One region of the Nonomuraea angiospora genome, then DNA from elsewhere that is predicted to be linked to it. Evidence: riboswitches for the same ligand, from Rfam matches in the RefSeq annotation. Region 1 holds a riboswitch; each other region holds the start of a gene.
What was found. Region 1 has a riboswitch for cyclic di-AMP ahead of H4W80_RS63905 (C40 family peptidase). Riboswitches for the same ligand answer to the same signal wherever they lie in the genome.
Positions count from the first base shown of each region.

Region 2: another riboswitch for cyclic di-AMP. It lies ahead of H4W80_RS56415 (CHAP domain-containing protein); the one in region 1 lies ahead of H4W80_RS63905 (C40 family peptidase).
Region 3: another riboswitch for cyclic di-AMP. It lies ahead of H4W80_RS26890 (C40 family peptidase); the one in region 1 lies ahead of H4W80_RS63905 (C40 family peptidase).

Region 1 is NZ_JADBEK010000001.1:7,481,671-7,483,923, forward strand. It holds gene H4W80_RS33995 (amino-acid N-acetyltransferase) at 1-401, opposite strand, end outside; cyclic di-AMP (ydaO/yuaA leader) riboswitch at 678-826, shown strand; gene H4W80_RS63905 (C40 family peptidase) at 922-1,872, shown strand; gene H4W80_RS34005 (LuxR C-terminal-related transcriptional regulator) at 1,899-2,111, opposite strand.
Region 2 is NZ_JADBEK010000001.1:12,291,552-12,293,804, forward strand. It holds gene H4W80_RS56410 (YoaK family protein) at 1-56, opposite strand, end outside; gene H4W80_RS56415 (CHAP domain-containing protein) at 269-943, opposite strand; cyclic di-AMP (ydaO/yuaA leader) riboswitch at 957-1,094, opposite strand; gene H4W80_RS56420 (Gfo/Idh/MocA family protein) at 1,212-2,165, opposite strand; gene H4W80_RS56425 (aldo/keto reductase) at 2,185-2,253, opposite strand, start outside.
Region 3 is NZ_JADBEK010000001.1:5,982,410-5,984,662, reverse strand. It holds gene H4W80_RS26895 (ROK family transcriptional regulator) at 1-916, shown strand, start outside; gene H4W80_RS26890 (C40 family peptidase) at 950-1,351, opposite strand; cyclic di-AMP (ydaO/yuaA leader) riboswitch at 1,529-1,671, opposite strand; gene H4W80_RS26885 (3-isopropylmalate dehydrogenase) at 1,771-2,253, shown strand, end outside.

The sequences.
Region 1 (2,253 bases):
TGAATCGGGCGGAACCCGAGCCGCGCGAAGAAGTCGACCTCAAAAGTAAGACAGAATACACGTCGCAGACCCAAATCCTTAGCCTGCTGGATCAGCGCGGAGACGATCCGGTGGCCGACGCCCATCCCCCGGCACTCGGGATCCACCGCCACCGTGCGGACCTCGGCGAGGTCCTCCCAGAGCACGTGGAGCGCGCCGCAGCCGACGACCTGCCCGCCTCGCTCGGCCACCCAGAACTCCTGTACGTCCTCGTACAGCGTCACCGTGGCCTTCTCCAGAAGCCGCGGCCCCGCCCCGGCATAGGTGTCCACCAGGCGTCTGACCATGCGCACGTCGGGCGTGCGGGCACGCCGGACCACCACCGCGGTCTCGGGCGCTGTCAGCTCGGCCACCTGCTCCATGGTTCTCCAGGGTACAGATCTCATTACGGCTCAGCCCTAACTCCCATGTCTCGGCCCATCTTGTTACATCTCGTGGTCAGATCGGCACCGGACCTCACGGCCGGCTCGCTCCCGCCGAAAGCGCGGACAAATGGGGCATAGGGCCTCTTCTGCACGGGTGCCCACGAGATCACCTTGTGACCCTTCGGTTGTGAAACCTCTACAGACTTGGCAGTTCTGGTTGAGCACGAACCCGGAGTGCATTAGTGTCCAGCGACAATGTTCCCCGCGTGTCGCGCGGGAGACACGCCCAATTCTCGCAAGAGAAGCCGGGGAACCGCCGGTGGCGACCTCCGACGCCGCCACGGGGTGAATCCGAGTCTTTCGGTAGGGCTGCTCCGGCCCGAACCCGTCAGCTAACCCGGTAGGCGTCGACGAGAGGAGCTGGTTGGTGAAGCCCACGCTCAGCGGTGGGGGGAAGTCGGCGGGCAAGCATGCCCGCCCTCCGGAACGGGCTCGGCGGGCGCGCCGCGTCGGTGTGGTGAGTCTCACAGTCGCCGCGCTGCTCTTCGCCATCCCCGTCGGTTCGGCGTCCGCGGATCCCGAGCCCACCCTGAAAGAGCTCGCCGACCAGGCCACGAAGCTGCACACCGACATCGAGACGCTGACCGAGCAGTACAACGGCCAGCGGGAGAAGCTCAAGTCCGCCAAGAAGGCCGCCGAGGTCGCGCAGAAGACGCTGACGACCAGCGAGTCCGATCTGGCCGCCAAGCGCGCGAGGGCCGTCGCGCTGGCCCAGAACGCCTACATCACCGGCGGCATGAAGACCCTCGCCTTCGCCACCTCCGACGACCCCGAGGGCTTCCTCAACCGCGCCGCGACCTCGTACGCGCTGCAGGCCGAGCAGAGCGAGGAGATCAACCAGCTCACCAGGGCGATGGACACGGCCACCCGCGCCAAGGAGAGCGCCACGGCCCGCATCGACGAGGTCCAGAAGCTCGTCACCGACCTCGACACCAAGCGCGACAGGATCACCAAGCTGGTGGCGAAGGTCGAGAGCAGCCTGTTCAGGCGGGCCCTGGGCGAGGCCGGACGGCCCGGCACGCGGGCCGTGCGCGTCAACCTGCCCATCCCGGGCTCGGGCAAGGCCGCGGAGGCCGCGCGGTGGGCGCTCACGCAGCAGCTCAAGCCGTACGTCTGGGGCGCCGAGGGTCCCAGCTCGTACGACTGCTCCGGGCTCGTCATGGCGGCGTTCCAGCGCGTGGGCATCTCGCTGCCGCACTACACCGGCGACCAGTGGACGGCCGGCCGGCACATCTCGCGCGAGGAGCTCCGGCCGGGCGACCTGGTGTTCTTCTACAGCGACCTGCACCACGTGGGCATCTACATCGGCGGCGGCATGATGGTGCACGCCCCGCAGACGGGTGACGTCGTACGGATCGCGTCGATCGCGAGGCGGCCTTTCGCCGGCGCGGTCCGCATCGCCGACTGAGCCCGCACCCCGGCGGTCCGCCGCGGCTAGATCAGCTGGCGGCGGGCTGCCCAGGCCACGGCCTCGATCGCCGTGGCCACGCCGATGCGGTCGCAGATTCCCCGTAATCTTCGGCGTACCGTGCGCCCGCTGATATCCAGCCGCCGCCCAACCCGATCGACCGTGACTCCCTTGGCCAACTCCGCCAGCAGCGCCAAATCAGCATGGCTGAGCTCAACGCCTTCAGTGAGCACATCCATCGGGAGCCCTCCCCCCAACAGCAGAAACTTGGACCTCACAGACGGGCCAAAGCCGCTCCTCGCAGACGGTAAACGCATCCTGGAAAGGTCGTCAAGCATGACAATCGCCGCACTTGACGAGCGCTATTGACATGATCCGCTA
Region 2 (2,253 bases), 4.8 Mb from region 1:
ACCCACCGCAGCCCGCCGCGCACCAGCCGTCCTGGGCGTCTGCGCGCGGCTGGCATGGTGGGCGGCTCCTTGGCGAGGTCGCGGGCGGTTCGCCACGGGTCTTTCCCCGGTGGCGGGCCGCCGCACTCGCCGCACCGGGACCGCGGCCGAGAAGGAGCCGACGCGGGGGTGAACGCGACGAGCGCGCGTCCCGTTGCGGGACGCGCGCTCGTTCGGCGCCGGGCAGGAGGCGCCGAGGGGGAGGCTGGAGGCCTCGGGGGAGGTCCGGTCAGGAACGGTACTGCGGGTAGCCGTAGCCGACGACCTGGGACTTGGGACGGACGCGCTCCTCGACCTTGCCGTTGCCGGTGTTGCCCTCGACGGTCGAGATGGTGCCGTCGCCGTTGTCCTTCTCGACGAACCCGACGTGGTTGATGTCGTTGAGGTCCTTGCTGCCGCTCCAGGCGAAGAACACGACGGCGCCGGGCTTGGCCTCGGTGCCGAAGCGGTGGTTGGCCTGGAACCACTTGGCGTGGGCGACGGTCCAGGCGTCCCAGCCGATCTGCGGGCGGGCGCCGGTCTGCTCGCCGACCCAGGAGACGAACATCGCGCACCAGGCGGCGTTCAGGTAGTCGGCGCGGCTGCCGCCGTCACGGGCGATGGTCTCCGCGGCGCGCTGCGAGCTGGCGTACCACCGCTGGAACTTGGTGCCGCCGCCGGCCGCGTTCTCGGTGATGCCGACCTGGGACTTGGCGAGCGCCAGGACCTGGGCGGCGGTGACGCCGGCCTTGGCCTCGCGCGAGCGCTCGGCGTGGTCGGCGACGGTGGCGGTGTCGATCGGCTGCTTCTCCGCTGCGGTGGCGCTGGTCATGTGGGCGCCGAACGCGGTTCCGAGGATGGTTGCGCCGAGAAGGGCGCGGGCGATGTTGGTCTTCGCAGCAGAGGTAAAGCGGAAGGTGGCCATCGAGGGGGTTTGCTCCTTGCTTCCATGCCGCTTACCGGGTTAGCTGACGGGTTCGGGCGTGGAAGCTGCCCTACGGCACCGAAGTGCCGATTCACCCCAAAGGACGTGGGTCCCCGGTTCCGCCCGAGGGCGGATTCAGCGGTCACAGGACGGTCCTGTGATGTGTCTTGCGATGGTCGGACAAGTCCGGACAAACCGGACGTATGTCTCAAGAATGCCTTAAACGTAATGCATAAGGCAAGAGCGTTACAAATCGATAAAGGCCCAGCTAGACGACCTGCCTCCGGGCCTCGGCCAGAAGCCCCATCATGGCAAGGGATTCGTCGAGCGGCATGATCGAACTTTCGGTCCTGCCTTCGGCCGTCGCGGCCCGGACCTCGCGGAGCTCTCCGGCGTAGCCGTTGTCCGCCGGATCGAGGGTGTACTCCTCCGGCTTCATGGAAGGCCCGGACAGCCGAATCCGCGGCGTAGCCCAGAACGGCGCCTGGAGGTCCGCCCGCATCTGAGTCCCTACAACACTGGCCTGGTTCGGGTAATTCCCGAGCAACGAGGTCTCCACGAGAGCCTTCCTGCCACCCGGGTAGAGCAGGACGCCGCCGGCCTCCGCGTCGACGCCGTTGGGCGCCAGAGCGCCGGTGATCCGCAGGTCGGAGGGCATGCCGAGGAGCAGCTGGGCCAGCCCGAACGGGTAGATCCCGAGGTCCAGGAGCGCCCCGCCGCCGAGCTCCGGCGCCCACAGCCGGTGCTGCGGGTCGTAGGGCTTGGCGAAGCCGAAGGAGGCGTGCACCGAGCGCAGGTCGCCGAAGCGCTCGTCGGCCGCGATCTTCTGGATGAGCGGGTTGAACCTCATCCACATCGCTTCCATCAGGAACACGCCCGCCTCGCGTGCCAGGCGCACCATCTTCTCCGCGTCGTCCACGGTGGCGGCCAGCGGCTTCTCGCACAGCACGGCCTTGCCCGCGGCGATGGCGACCTCGGCCACCTCCAGGTGCTGGGCGTGCGGCGTCGCCACGTAGACGGCGTCCACGGCCGGGTCGGCGCAGAGCCGCTCATAGGAGTCGTACGCGGACTCCGCCCCCAGCGTGGCGGCCAGCGCCTGCGCCCGCCCCAGGTTCCTCGATCCGACGGCGGCCACCCGCATGCCGGGTTCGGCCGCGATGGCCTTCCCGACGGTCCGCGCGATATTCCCTGTCGCCGCTATGCCCCACGCAAAATCCCGCACGCGGGAGATCGTAGACGAATCAGGTCATGTTGAACGTGTCGGGGTCGGGTCCGATCCGCTGGCCCCTGCTCATCGCGCCGATGGCGGC
Region 3 (2,253 bases), 1.5 Mb from region 1:
CGCCGGCGTCGACATCGGGCGGGACTGGATCAGGGTCGCCATCGCCGACCTGCGCGGGACCCTCGTCGGCCGCAGGGACGGGCGCAACACCGCCCTCACCTCCGCCGAGCTGGCCGTCCTGGTCGGAGAGTTGTGCCGGCTCGCCGCCGACGAGGCGGTCGTCGACTGGGACGCCGTCGCCTGCGCCGTCGTCGGCTCGCCCGGCGTGTACGACCCGGAGCTCGGCCGCCTTGAGTTCGCCCCCAACCTGCCCGGCCCCGACCTGGCCGAGCGCCTGCGCGCCGCGATGGGGGCCGACCTCGTCATCGAGAACGACATCAACCTGGCCACCGTCGGCGAGCACGTGCACGGGGCGGGACGCGGCAAGTCCAACTTCGCGCTGGTGTCCATCGGCACCGGCGTCGGGATGGGCATCGTGATCAACGGCGAGCTGTACGTGGGCGCCCGGGGAGCGGCGGGGGAGGTCTCGTACGTGCCCGCGGCCGAGGACCCGGCGCCATCGGCCGGTGACGCCCTGGCCCACGGCGCCACGGAGGCGGTGACCGCCGCCCCCGGGGTGGTCCGCAGGGCCCGCGCCGCCGGGCTGCGCCTGGAGACGGCCAAGAAGATCTTCGACGCGGCGGCCGAGGGCGACGCCGTCGCCCGCTCGGTGGTGGAGTCCGAGGGCCGCCGCATCGGCGAGCTGCTGGTGGCGGTGGCGGCCGTGCTGGATCCGGAGGTGATCGTGCTCGGCGGCGGCGTGGGCCGCAACCTGGACCTCCTGGGGGAGGCCATCGAGGCCCGCATCGCCGAGTTGGGCCCGCTGCGGCCGTCGGTGGTGGCCAGCACGCTGGGCGACAGCGGCGTCCTGCTGGGCGCGGTGGCTCACGCCAGGACCCGCGCCTGGGACCTCATCTTCGACGCCCGCCTCCCCTGACCGTCGCGCGGGGAGGCGGACGCCGGAGGGTCCCTACAGGGTGGCGGTGAGGGTGGTGGGCGTGCTGAGGCGCTGTTCCTTGAGCTTGGACCAGAGTCGTACGCCCTTGGGGTCGGGGCGGACGCCACCCACGAAGGAGTCTCTGCGCCAGGAGCTCAGGCGCTCTTCCTTGACCACGTCACCCGTGCGCGGAGCGTGGACCATGTAGCCGGGCCGGGAGATCATCCCGACGTGCCCGAGGCCGTGGAAGAAGACGAGATCGCCGGGTTTGAGGTCCTTCCAGGCGATCTTCTTGTCGAACGCGGCGTACTGGTCGGCCGCGACGCGGGGGAGTTCGATCCCGGCGTGCTCGTACGCCCTGAGCATGAGCCCGGAGCAGTCGTATCCGCTCGGGCTGGCGCCGCCCCACACGTACGGGGTGCCGCGCTTGCTCATGGCGAACTTGAGGGCGATCTTCCAGGCGGGCTTCGGGGCCTGTTTCGCCTGGATCTTCTTGATCTGGGCGCCGGTCAGAGTGGTGAGGTCGTCGATCTTGGTGGAGGCATGGGCTGGGGAGGCCAGGAGGAGCCCGGCGGCGCCCGCCGCCAGGACAATGGCGATTCGAGACAGGGGTCTGTCCTTCCATACGGCCGGCCGGGTTAGCTGACGGGCTCGGGCCTGGAAGTAGCCCTACGACATGGGATGCCGATTCGCCCCAGAGGGAAGTGGGTCCCCGACTCCACGCAGCGGCTGCGCGGATTAGGCTGGTCGGGACTTTAACGAAACGGTCAAAGAACCGCAATACGGACAAAGAGGGCGTCCGGAAAATGAGATGAAGTGTTCGTCAGTCGAGACGACGCGGTAAGGTACCGCCCATGGAGTCGCGTAACATCCGTCTGGCCGTCATCCCCGGCGATGGGATCGGCACCGAGGTCGTGGCCGAGGGGCTCAAGGTCCTGGAGGCAGTGGGCACGAAGATCGAGCCCACGCACTACGACCTGGGAGCCGCACGCTATCACCGTACCGGCGAGACGCTGCCCGACGCCGTGCTCGAAGAGCTGCGCGGCTACGACGCGATCCTGCTCGGCGCCGTGGGCGACCCCAGCGTGCCGCCGGGCATCCTCGAGCGCGATCTGCTGCTGCGGCTGCGCTTCGAGTTCGACCACTACGTCAACCTGCGCCCGGTCAAGCTGTTCCCCGGCGTGGCGACCCCGCTGGCCGACACGCCGCCGGAGAACATCGACATGATCGTCGTCCGCGAGGGCACCGAGGGCCTCTACGCGGGCACCGGTGGCGCCATGCGGCGCGGCACCCCGCACGAGATCGCCACCCAGGAGTCGCTCAACACCGCCTACGGT